3 regions of the Pseudomonas sp. H2_A10 genome follow, and region 3 is predicted to be linked to each of the others. Evidence: predicted binding sites of a transcription regulator. Region 3 holds the regulator's gene; each other region holds the start of a gene.
The links. Region 3 encodes FliA, which starts transcription of late flagellar genes. Its sites were predicted from a motif close to CTAAAGTTTNNNNNNNNNNNGCCGNTAA; they were not measured.
Positions count from the first base shown of each region.

Region 1: a site for FliA is predicted at 1,777-1,804, ahead of AB4O23_RS11750 (methyl-accepting chemotaxis protein). Genes of this name have one in related genera too.
Region 2: a site for FliA is predicted at 1,767-1,794, ahead of AB4O23_RS13275 (methyl-accepting chemotaxis protein). Genes of this name have one in related genera too.

Region 1 covers NZ_CP162821.1:2,512,151-2,516,402, reverse strand. The annotation lists gene AB4O23_RS11755 (mannose-1-phosphate guanylyltransferase/mannose-6-phosphate isomerase) at 1-1,382, opposite strand, end outside; gene AB4O23_RS11750 (methyl-accepting chemotaxis protein) at 1,834-3,399, shown strand; gene AB4O23_RS11745 (alpha/beta family hydrolase) at 3,432-4,124, opposite strand; gene ccoN (cytochrome-c oxidase, cbb3-type subunit I) at 4,204-4,252, shown strand, end outside.
Region 2 covers NZ_CP162821.1:2,860,201-2,864,452, reverse strand. The annotation lists gene AB4O23_RS13285 (tetratricopeptide repeat protein) at 1-973, opposite strand, end outside; gene AB4O23_RS13280 (hypothetical protein) at 1,079-1,618, opposite strand; gene AB4O23_RS13275 (methyl-accepting chemotaxis protein) at 1,873-3,453, shown strand; partial or broken gene AB4O23_RS13270 (chloride channel protein) at 3,475-3,585, opposite strand; gene AB4O23_RS13265 (YeeE/YedE family protein) at 3,720-4,151, shown strand; gene AB4O23_RS13260 (DUF6691 family protein) at 4,154-4,252, shown strand, end outside.
Region 3 covers NZ_CP162821.1:2,650,959-2,655,210, forward strand. The annotation lists gene flhF (flagellar biosynthesis protein FlhF) at 1-1,247, shown strand, start outside; gene fleN (flagellar synthesis regulator FleN) at 1,352-2,185, shown strand; gene fliA (RNA polymerase sigma factor FliA) at 2,182-2,922, shown strand; gene AB4O23_RS12410 (chemotaxis response regulator CheY) at 3,092-3,466, shown strand; gene AB4O23_RS12415 (protein phosphatase CheZ) at 3,485-4,252, shown strand, end outside.

The DNA.
Region 1 (4,252 bases), 140 kb from region 3:
TCACCGCTCTGCACTTCGATCAATACCAAGTCAATGACCCCCGGATTCTCCAGCCGATGGGTGTGCCCGGCAGGAATGAAGGTTGATTCATTGGTATTGAGTAGAAATTCGCGGTCATTATTGACCACGCGTGCCATACCGCTGACCACAATCCAGTGCTCGCTGCGGTGATGGTGCATCTGCAGCGACAACGAACCTTGGGGCTTGACGACAATGCGCTTGATCTTGAAGCGCTGCCCGTCTTCCAAGGTGGTGTAGGCCCCCCACGGACGACGCACGGTGGTGTGGTCCAGATGGGACTGATGCCCATTTTTCTTCAACTGAGCAGTGATAGCCTTGATGTCTTGCGCGTGATCTTTGTGTGCAACCAGCAGGGCATCGGTCGTGTCGACAATGATCAGGTCTTGAACGCCGACCAAAGCCGCCAGTCGGCGATGGCTGCGCACATAGTTGTTGTTGGAGTTATGACAAATAGCCTCGCCGTCAATGCGATTGCCGTGCTCATCCGCCGGGGACAGTTCACTCATGGCGTTCCACGAACCGATATCGCTCCAACCGATGTCACAAGGCACCGTCGCCACTTTGCTTGAGCGCTCCATCAGTGCGAAGTCGATGGAGATGTCCGGCACCCTGGCAAAGCTGCCCGGCTCCAAGTGCAGGCTGCGGTGGCTGTGACCCGTCATCGTGCCGGAACCTGCGAGGCACGCGTCCACGGCGCTGGATACATCCGGCGCGCACAGTTGCATTTCTTGGATCAGCGTACCCGCGCGGAAGCAGAACATGCCGGAGTTCCAAAAATAATCGCCCGACACCACATACCCTTGAGCCGTTTCCAGGTCCGGTTTCTCGACGAAACGTTTGACCTTGAACCCATTACCAAGGGGGCCGTCATTATCTTTTTGGATATAGCCGTAACCGGTTTCCGCAAACTCCGGTTTTACACCGAACGTCACCAGCCAGCCGTCTTTTGCCAGTTCCGAAGCAGAGCAAACGGCCTGGGCAAATGCAGCGTGATTATCTATTAAGTGATCGGCAGGCAGCACTAACATGATGGCATCTTGCCCATGAGTTCGTGCAACTTCCTGGGCCGCGAGTGCGACTGCGGCAGCCGTATTACGTCCGAATGGCTCCAGAACGAAACTTAAATTGGTGAATTCCGGAGCCTGCGCGCCGTACTCATCGAGCGTCTTGAAATAAAGATCACGATTGGTGATGGTCAATACTTCGCTGACCGACTCCAAAGCCAAGGCACGAGCATAAGTCTTCCGAATTAAATTGCCACCATCTGGCAATTCAATAAACGGTTTGGGATGCGCTGAACGGGAAACAGGCCACAGACGGCTACCCGCACCGCCGCAAATAATGACTGGAACGAGTGCCACACTGTACTCCTTTACGCAATGTCATTTTATTTCGGCCGTCGCCCTCGCCTCCTCGCGACGAACAGACTCGAAAGCAAAGCGACTAGAGTCTTTGAGCTAAAAAATCAAATCGCCGGAGCGTTTGGAGGAGGTTATGGCGTTTCTCTTACAAATTACCCCGAACATTCTTATTTAAATGGTCATTTATGTCTAGGAAAAGACCCGTCATCCGACAGACAAAAACTATTTTTTATGGCCCAGGAAAAAAGCCTGCCAAGGGACGTGTCGATTTTGCGCCTCAAACAACCGAACGCCCGCAAAAACACCCCACGCTCTGCAGCCCATCGGTGTACGCCACATGAATGCTCGCGCCCTTGCGCCGGGACTGTGTCTACACTGCTTATCGGAAAATCCACTCAACAATCACAGATCACGGCCGACAACCCTTCAAAGCCTTGCGGATAAAAAAACCATGCGTAATAACCAACCCGTTACCCAGCGCGAACGTACCTTCCCCGCTCAGCAACGGTTGATCTCCACCACAGATGCCAAAGGCGTGATCACTTACTGCAACGACGCGTTCGTCGAGATCAGTGGGTTCTCCCGTGAAGAACTGCTGCGTGCGCCGCACAACCTGGTACGTCACCCGGATGTGCCGGCTGCAGTGTTCGGGCATATGTGGTCAACGCTCAAACAAGGCTTGCCATGGATGGGCATTGTCAAGAACCGCTGCAAGACGGGCGATCATTACTGGGTTAACGCCTATGTGACGCCGGTCTTCGAAGGCAATCAGGTGGTCGGCTACGAATCGGTACGCATCAAGCCCACCACCGAGCAGATCCGCCGGGCCGAAGCGCTCTACCAACGCATCAACCAGGGCAAGTCGGCCGTTCCCCAGCGGGACAAGTGGCTGCCGGTGTTGCAGGACTGGGTGCCATTTATCCTGATCAGCCAGTTAAGTTTCATGATCGGCGCGTCGCTCAATTCCCACTGGGGCTTTGCCCTGGCGGCGGGCTTGTCGGTACCGTTGGGCCTGCTGGGCCTGAGCTGGCAGCAGCGCGGGCTCAAGCGCCTGTTGCGCCTGGCCGAGCAAACCACGTCCGACCCGCTGATCGCGCAGATGTACACCGACAGCCGTGGCGCCCAGGCGCGCCTGGAGATGTCGATCCTCAGCCAGGAGGCACGTCTGAAGACCTGTCTTACGCGCTTGCAGGACACCGCCGAACACCTCAACGACCAAGCCGCGCAGTCCAACACCCTGGCGCACAACAGCTCCAGCGGCCTGGAACGCCAGCGCGTCGAAACCGAACAGGTGGCCACGGCGGTCAACCAGATGGCGGCGACGACCCAGGAAGTGGCCAGCCACGTGCAGCGCACCGCCGATGCGACCCAGGAGGCCAACCGCCTGACCGGTCGCGGTCGCGATATCGCCGGGGAAACCCGCGAGGCGATTCAGCGCTTGTCGCTGGCCGTCGGGGAAACGGGGGTGACCGTCACGCAGTTGGCCAAGGACAGCGACGAGATCGGTGGCGTGGTTGACGTGATCAAAGGCATTGCCGACCAGACCAACTTGCTGGCATTGAACGCAGCCATCGAAGCGGCACGTGCCGGCGAAATGGGCCGTGGTTTTGCGGTAGTGGCTGACGAGGTTCGCCAACTGGCGCAACGCACGGCTGAATCGACCGGGCAGATCCATGCCCTGATCGCCAAGCTGCAGCAAACCGCCTCCGCCGCCGTACAGACCATGGACGCCGGGCATCGCCAGGCCGAAGAAGGCGTGGCGCGGGTGATGGAAGCAGACCAGGCGCTGGTGGGCATCAGTGAGGCGGTGGCGCATATCACCGACATGACAACCCAAATCGCCGCGGCGACCGAGGAACAAAGCTCGGTGGCCGAGGAGATCAGTCGCAATATCAGCACCATTGCGTTGCTGGCGGACCAGACCTCGGAGCAGGCGTTGAACTCGGCGCAGTTGAGTGAAGAGCTGACGCATACCGCTAATACCCAGTACTCGCTGGTGGAGCGGTTTAACCGGTAAACCGCTATCGGGGGCTTGCCCCCGATAGGGCCCTAGAGGGCGCCGAGAAACCCGGCCACCCTCACTGCCGCAGCCTCCACATGCTGCTCATGGCTAAACCCGGAAGCCTTCAACGGCTTCAAGTCATGATCCCCCGCCTCCAGCCACATCACCTCGATGCTCGGCGACAAATCATAGCCTTCTACCGCCGCCCGATTGCCCAAGGCATCGCGCTCGCCCTGCACAATCAGCGTCGGTGTTTTCAAGCCCGCCAGGTGCTCGACCCGTGGTTTCTCAGGCTTACCCACCGCATAGAAGGGATACCCCAGGCACACCAGGCCATCGGCGCCGACTTCATCGGCCAACAAACTGGCCATGCGCCCACCCATCGACTTGCCACCGATGGCCAGCTTCCCAGCGACATGGCGTCGCACTACGGTATGCACCTCACGCCAGGCACCCAGCAGTTTCGGCGCCGGGTTCGGTGGGCGTTTGCCGCCGTCCAGCCGACGCTGGGCCATATAGGGAAACTCGAAGCGCAACACGTTCACGCCATGCCCGGCAAGGCGTGCAGCCATGTCGCTCATGAAAGACGAGTCCATCGGGGCGCCGGCGCCGTGGGCCAGGATCAGCGTCGGCGCGGTACCCGCCGCCGGGCCCGATGCGACATCCCATAACCACCCATGTTCCCGCGCACACTGCGCCCATTGATCCCCGTCAATACTGGCCTTGTGCTCTTTGCCCATGCTTGCCTCGCTATTTAGTCTGCCTATAACTCCAGCCCAAGTGCCGCACTTGCTTGGGTTGAACCGTGGATGGGGAACCATGAACACTACTTTAAGTACCGCCTATAACTACAAGGTGGTCCGCCAAT
Region 2 (4,252 bases), 210 kb from region 3:
AGTAGCGGATTTGCGCCAAGTCATCGGGGTCGACCTGCCTGAGTATCTGAAGAGCCTTTGTATAGGCGGCGCGTGCCTTGGCGGTGTCGCCTTGAGCCTCGTAGACTCGCGCAAGGTTGAAGTGGCGCAAAATTATTTTGGGGTGATGCTCGCCAAACGTTGCCTGGTCACTGTTCAGCGCCATCGTCAGGAAGGCTTCCGCTTTATCGTACTGGCCCAGGCCGCGATAGGCGTCGCCGAGGTTGTTCCAGCGGATGGCGACCGTCGGATGGCGCGGACCATGCAGGGCCATGTCGATATCCAGCGCCTGTTGAAAAAGCGGCAGCGCCGCCTCGTACTTGCCCTGGAGGTTATAGGCATTGCCCAAGTTGTTCAGCGAGACGGCTACCGAAGCGTCGTTGTCGCCGAGCAGTCGCTTTCTCAACGCGATATTTTTGCGCAGGTTTTCGAAGGCCTCTTCATATCGGCCCAGTTTGCTCTGCGCGGTACCGATGTTGTTGTAGCTGTCGGCAATTATCAGGTCATCCGTGCCAAGTACCGCGAGGCGCATTTTCAAGGATGTTTCATAGTAGCCAAGGGCAATCTCGAAATTGCGTAGTCGCTCGTGAAGATAGCCGAGGTTGTTCCAGTAGGTCGCCTGTTGCGCGGTCGAGGCTTGGCCGTTCTGTTTAGCCGCCTCCAGTGCCTGGGTAACCAGGACGATGGCGGTACGGTCATCGCCCAGCACAGAGACTGCCAGCGCCTTGATATTCAACGCCTCGGAGTTGGCAGGGTCGGCTTCAAGCACGCGATCCGCTTCCTCAATCGTCGCCTGATACTGCCCTGCCGCGAAAAGGCTAACTGCTTTGTCGCTCACGGCCCCCAGGGCGGCCTCAGCGCCAAACATCAGAAAGAGCAATGAGAACGGCAATAGCGCTTTCAGCCAACGAATGCGCAGGGAGGTTCTTGGGTTTGAAATGCAGATCTGACTCATGGTTTTTTTCGATCCAACACACTCATTAAATTGAAGTAACGAAGCGGGCTTTGACGCGGAACGGGGGTGGGTTCGTTTACCCGCCCCCTTCCCAGACGCTCGCTATTAAAAGACATCCATCGCTCTACAAAGCCCCGCCTTCTCAACAGCCTCATTTGCAGGTTCCCCCCCTGCATTCAAACGCTGCAACGCGACCAGACACCGGCCACTGTCCAACAGGATCAATTCATAGTCCTGATGCGCCGTAGGGGTGAAACGAAAGGTTTGTTGGCAGCTATAGGAATAGCCGGCGCAAACGTGGCCTTCACTCTGGAAGTTCATCGCGAACGGTTTACCCGCCGGGACCTTCAGTTCGGTACGCGCCAGCGCCTGGCCTTTCGCCTCCACCCGACGGTTGCTCTCGGGCATGCCCAGGCTGCGGCCGTTATTCTGGTCGGCAAAGCCGGATTCGGCCACCGCCATCACGCCAGCGCCGGGAACACGCCAGTCGATGCAATCGCTGCCCGGCACGCCACGCGCCATGCCATTGGTGATGATGCGCAAGCGTGCGGTATCACCCGCGGCGGGTTCAACATAAGCCGTGGAATAAGCACGGATATTGGAAATATTGCCGCAGCCGCTCACGGCAAAGGCCAGGCCTGCCATCAGAAACGCTCTCATGAAAATCCCTTTCTTACGGTTCAACGGCAGAAGTATGGACTCTGGATACACAGTGCCTCACCGACCCTGGCCCCAGGAGTGGTCACCGTAACAGCTGGCGCGTTGACGTGGCATGAATATCCAAAGCGGCCCGATTAAGTTTCCCAACGTCAGGTCGATACCCTGACTAACCCGCACCCCCTCGCAGCCAGGAAGCTCACATGAACCTTAGAAACCTTAACGTAGCTCCACGAGCTTCCATGTTTTTCGCGTCAATCATCGTATTGGTCTTTGTACTCGGCGCAGTCGCCGCAGTGCAGATGGGCAAACTGCGGGATGCAGAAAAAGATATTGAAACCAACTGGCTGCCAAGTATCAGGCAAACAGCATTAATGAACTCCGGCGTGATGCGGCTGAGGCTTGAAACTCAGCGCGCGCTCGCTGACCCTACAACCCTTCAGTCGACCGTTGCCTCCTTTGCAGGCTACCGGAAGGTCTTGGCGGATGCGGTAGCCCAGTATGAACCACTGATCGCGAGCAACGACGAGCGCACCCTGTATCTAGTGGTTAAAGCGTCCGCCGATGCATATGCCAAACAGCTGGACATTCTCGAACCTTTGATGGCGCGCGCTGACATACCTGCAGCGGTAAGCCAGGTGAGTACAGGCATCCGCCCGTTGACGAATCGGTTGGAGGGCGAGATCAAAGCCCTGACTGACTACAACAACAATGGCGCGACAGCCGCTGGGCAATACGCAACCGCCACTTACGCCGAAGGCATCTGGGTAATCAGTGGCCTTATTGCCGGTGTCGTAGTCCTGACTATCGCGCTGGCGACCCTTCTGACCAAGAGCATCACCACTCCGATAGGTACAGCCCTGTCCGTGGCCGAACGCATAGCCGGCAGTGATCTGTCCAAAGAAGTGCAGGTCAGCGGGAAGGATGAAGCCGCACGCCTGTTAAAAGCGCTGGCCCAGATGCAGGAAAACCTGCGCAAAACCATCATGCAGATCAGTGATTCATCCACGCAGCTGGCCTCGGCCGCAGAAGAAATGACGGCGGTCACGGAGGAATCCAGTCGAGGCCTTGTTTCACAAAATGATGAGGTCAACCAGGCGGCCACCGCCGTAACCGAAATGAGCGCGGCGGTTGACGAGGTGGCCCGCAATGCAGAGTCGGCCTCCGAAGAGTCGCGTCGCACCCAGGGGTTCACTGAGACCGGCCTGGAGCGCGTCTCTCAAACACTGAAGTCCATTCAAAAACTGAGCGGCAACGTTGAAACCACGAGCGACAAGATTCAGGTGCTGTCAGAGCGCGCTCAAAGCATTAACAAAGTCGTCGAAGTGATCAGGGCCATCGCCGAGCAGACCAACCTGCTGGCGCTGAACGCAGCCATTGAAGCCGCAAGGGCCGGTGAGCAAGGGCGCGGCTTTGCCGTGGTGGCGGACGAGGTCAGGGCGCTGGCGCACCGAACGCAGTCTTCCACGCAAGAGATCGAACAGATGATCTCCGCCATGCAGAGCGACTCAGCCGAAGCGGTGGAAGCCATGAGCAAAAGCAAAGAGCTGGCGACCCAATCCCTCGACGTCGCCCAGGAAGCCAGCACTTCACTGGACCAGATCGCCAAGGCCATTACGCAGATCAACGAGCGCAACACCTTGATAGCCACTGCGTCTGAAGAACAAGCTCATGTAGCGCGTGAAGTCGACCGTAATCTGGTCAGCATTCGAGAGCTGGCCGTGCAGAGTTCCGCGGGCGCCAGTCAAACCGCCAGCGCGTGCGGAGAAATGTCAAAGTTGGCGGTCGACCTTAACAGGATGGTGAGTCGCTTCGTCGTTTGAAACATCAGGCCCCACGCGTTCCGCCAGGGGTGTATTGAAGGCGGCGGCAATACCCGCTGCGCCACCGGCCGGGATCAGGTCTTCAGGGCGGACGATGCGTGCGTTAGGCAGATAGCGGTGAAAGAAATGCAGGCAGCACCGCAAAATCATAGCGGTGCTTGCGCCCCAGGGCTTGAGCCGCCCCATCTACCACCGGCATTTCACGCAATACGGGCAGAAACTGTGCTATCGATGCACTCCCCCAATCCCCGAAGGCTGTCCCGACCATGAGCCTCTCCGCCGATTTCACCCCATGGACCTCCCTGCTCGGCGGTGCCTTGATAGGTTTGTCCGCCGGCCTGTTCATGCTGCTCAACGGGCGCATTGCCGGTATCAGCGGTCTGCTCGGCAGCCTGCTGTCCAGGCGTAGCGATGGTCGGGGGGAGGCGCTGGTGTTCGTCGCGGGGTTGATCGCCTCGCCCCTGATCTGGTTACTCGGCGCGCCGTTGCCGCAGCCCTCGTTCCAGGTCGGTGGCGTGGCGCTGGTACTGGCGGGGGTGTTGGTGGGGATCGGTACGCGCTATGGCGCCGGCTGCACCAGCGGGCACGGGGTCTGCGGGCTTTCACGGTTGTCGGTGCGCTCGCTGGTGGCGGTGGGTTGTTTCATGGGCAGCGGCTTTGCCGGCGTCTACGTGCTACGTCATGTAGTGGGGGCTTGAGCATGCGCAAAATCACGGCTTTGATGGCGGGCTTGATCTTCGGGCTGGGGCTGTACCTCAGCGGGATGACAAACCCGGCCAAGGTGCTGGGTTTTCTCGAC
Region 3 (4,252 bases):
CCGACGCCGCGATTATCGGTAACCGTCGTATTGCCGGCGGTGTCGAGCTGACGGCTGCCCTGGATTACACCCCCCAGGCCCTGGCGCCGCGCGTGCCGAACATGGAGCTTGAAGACGAGCTGCGCAAGACTGCCTCGCGCATCGTCTCGGCCCAGGCCGAACTGAGCATGCGCGGCGACAGCGATGCCACCACCAATCGCCAGTTGTTCGCCGGCCTGCCGCTGACGGCTGCCGAGCCGTTGGTCGAGCCCACTTTCATCGAACCGCCGCGTCCTGCCGCGCCCGCCCCGGCCGCCGCAGTCGACCAGCGCGCGTTCGACTCGATGCGCTTTGAACTCAATGGCCTGCGCGAGTTGCTCGAAGTGCAGCTCGGCTCGCTGGCCTGGACCCAACTGCAAGGCAGCAAACCGCAACAGGCCAACTTGTGGCGTCGCCTGCAACGCATCGGCCTGTCCGGCCCGTTGTCCCGCGACCTGTTGGCGCTGACCCACGAAATCGAAGAGCCTCGCCAGGCCTGGCGCATGTTGCTGGCCCACTTGGCGCGGATGATCACCACGCCACAGATCGAACCCTTGGAAGAGGGCGGAGTGATCGCCATGGTCGGCCCGGCCGGCATGGGCAAGACCACCACGCTGGCCAAGCTTGCCGCCCGTTATGTGCTTAAGTACGGCGCCCAGAATATCGCGCTGGTGAGCATGGACAGCTACCGTATCGGCGCCCAGGAACAGCTCAAGACCCTGGGCCGCATCCTCAATGTGCCGGTTACCCATGTCGACCCCGGTCAATCCCTGGCCAATGCCCTCGACCCGCTGCTGCGCAAGCGCGTGGTGCTGATCGACACCGCCGGCCTGCAAGCCAGCGACCCGGCGTTGCGTATGCAGCTCGAAAGCCTGGCCGGGCGTGGCATCAAGTCAAAAAATTACCTGGTGCTTGCAACCACCAGCCAGAAACAGGTTCTTACCGCTGCGTATCACAGCTACAAACGCTGCGGGCTGGCCGGTTGCATCCTGACTAAACTGGATGAAACCGCCAGCCTGGGTGAAGTGCTGAGCCTGGCTATCAGCCACGAACTGCCGGTGGCTTACCTGACCGATGGGCCGCGGATCCCGGATGATCTGCATCTGCCGCGCCGTCATCAGTTGGTCAGCCGCGCCGTCAGCGTACAAATGCAAGACGAGCCTAGCGAGGAAGCGATGGCCGACATGTTCGCCGATCTCTATCACAACCCGGCAAAACGGGTCGGTTGAGTCAGATGAACACCGTGAAAAGTATCTACATCGATGGTCTGCAAGCGATTCACGCGGCCAAGCCATGTAGCCTGCGTCTAAGCAAGACAAGGTAAAGAAATAAAATGGGCAGCATGCATCCCGTACAGGTGATCGCGGTGACCGGCGGCAAAGGTGGCGTCGGAAAAACTAACGTGTCAGTGAATTTGTCCCTGGCCCTGGCAGAACTTGGCCGTCGCGTCATGCTGCTGGATGCTGACCTGGGACTGGCGAACGTCGACGTTCTGCTGGGGTTGACGCCCAAACACACGCTTGCCGATGTGATCGAGGGGCGCTGTGAGCTGCGCGATGTGCTGCTTCAAGGCCCTGGCGGGATCCGCATCGTGCCGGCCGCCTCCGGCACCCAGAGCATGGTGCACCTGAGCCCGGCGCAGCATGCCGGCCTTATCCAGGCATTCAGCGATATCGGCGACAACCTCGACGTGCTGGTGATCGACACCGCCGCCGGGATCGGCGAATCCGTGGTCAGCTTCGTGCGCGCGGCGCAGGAAGTGTTGCTGGTGGTCTGCGATGAACCCACCTCGATCACCGACGCCTACGCCCTGATCAAATTACTTAACCGTGACTACGGCATGAACCGCTTCCGCGTACTGGCCAACATGGCCCAGAGCCCGCAGGAAGGGCGCAACCTGTTCGCCAAGTTGACCAAGGTCACGGATCGCTTCCTCGATGTCGCCTTACAATACGTCGGTGCAGTTCCCTACGACGAGTGTGTGCGCAAGGCTGTGCAAAAGCAGCGTGCGGTCTACGAAGCGTTCCCTCGTTCCAAATGCGCATTGGCGTTCAAGGCTATTGCCCAAAAGGTCGATACTTGGCCGTTGCCCGCCAACCCACGGGGGCATCTGGAGTTTTTCGTCGAGCGATTGGTACATCAGACGAGCGCAGGACCCGTGCTATGACAGCGAACGGCTATAACGCCTACAAGAAGTCCGCCCGTGACAGTCAGGGCGAGTTGATCGAGCGTTATGCGCCGCTGGTCAAGCGCATCGCCTATCACCTGCTGGCACGCCTGCCCGCCAGCGTCCAGGTAGAAGACCTGATCCAGGTCGGCATGATTGGCCTGCTCGAAGTGTCAACCAAATACGATGCCACCAAAGGCGCGAGTTTCGAGACGTATGCGGGTATCCGTATCCGGGGCGCCATGCTCGATGAAGTGCGCAAGGGTGATTGGGCGCCTCGTTCGGTACACCGCAATACGCGCATGGTCAGTGACGCAATTCGCGCAATTGAAGCAAAAACCGGTCGCGACGCTAAAGATCACGAAGTTGCGGCCGAACTCCAATTGAGTCTCGACGATTATTACGGGATTTTGAACGACACCTTGGGCAGCCGCCTGTTCAGTTTCGACGACCTGTTGCAGGACGGTGAACACGAAGGGCTGCACGAGGACGGCGCGAGTACTCATATGGAGCCGGCGCGAGACCTGGAAGATGAACGCTTTCAGGGTGCGTTGGCGGACGCGATTGCCAATTTGCCTGAGCGTGAGCGACTGGTATTGGCGCTGTACTACGACGAAGAGCTGAACCTCAAGGAAATCGGTGAGGTCCTGGGGGTCAGCGAATCGCGAGTCAGCCAGTTACACAGCCAGTGCGCCGCTCGCTTGCGGGGGCGTTTGGGAGAGTGGCGAGCGCGCTGACAGGCAGTGTGGGGACACTGCAAAGCGATACCGCGAAGGTGATGGATCTTCGCGGGTTCGGCCCGTGGTGCCCCCGGCAGTCCTTTTTGTGTAATGCCTGTTGATTGAAATGACGCGTCCAGGTGCTGGGCGCGTTTAAGACTGCTTGGAGGTCGAATTGGACAAGAACATGAAAATCCTCATCGTTGATGACTTCTCAACGATGCGGCGGATCATAAAAAACCTGTTGCGTGACCTTGGGTTCACAAACACGGTCGAGGCGGATGATGGCCTTACGGCGATTCCGATCCTCAACAGCGGGAGCATCGACTTTCTGGTAACCGACTGGAACATGCCGGGCATGACCGGTATCGACTTGCTGCGTCATGTGCGGGCCGACGAAAAGCTGCGCAGCCTTCCCGTGCTGATGGTCACCGCCGAAGCCAAGCGTGAGCAGATCATCGAAGCTGCCCAGGCGGGTGTTAACGGTTACGTGGTCAAGCCATTCACTGCACTGACTCTGAAAGAGAAGATCGAAAAAATCTTCGAACGCATCCACGGCTGATGCCATCGCGGGGGAGCTATGGAGCATAACGAAACGTCACAGGGAGACTTTGAGTCGACCCTGAAAAAACATGCTCACCAGTTGGTCGACAGCCTTGAAAAAGGCCAGTTCGGCGACGCGGTGCAGTTGATCCATGAGCTCAACCAGACCCGTGACCGCGGCCTGTATCAGGAAGTGGGCAAGCTCACACGCGAGCTGCACAGTGCGATTGTCAATTTCCAGATTGACCCGCACATGCCCCAGGCCGAAGAAATCTCACAGATCACCGATGCCACCGAACGCCTGTCCTATGTGGTCAGGCTGACTGAGGCGGCGGCCAACCGCACCATGGACCTGGTGGAGAACGCCACGCCCCTGGTCAACGGCATGGCCACTGAAGCCCAGGCCCTGAGCGCCGATTGGGGCCGCTTCATGCGCCGGGAAGTCGGGGCTGAGGAGTTTCGTGAGCTGGCACGTCGGGTTGAAGGCTTCTTGTCGCGCAGCGAGCAGGAAAACCGCACGGTTTCCAGCAACCTCAACGATATTTTGCTGGCCCAGGATTACCAGGACCTCACCGGTCAGGTGATCAAGCGTGTGACCCAGTTGGTCACCGAAGTGGAAAGCAACTTGCTCAAATTGGTGCTTATGGCAGGCCAGGTTGACCGTTTTGCCGGCATTGAACATGACCGCGAAGCGATCCTCTCGGAAAAAGATCCACAAAAACATCTCGCCAAGGGTGAAGGTCCGCAGATTCATGCCGATAAACGTGAAGACGTTGTGTCAGGTCAGGATGACGTAGATGACCTG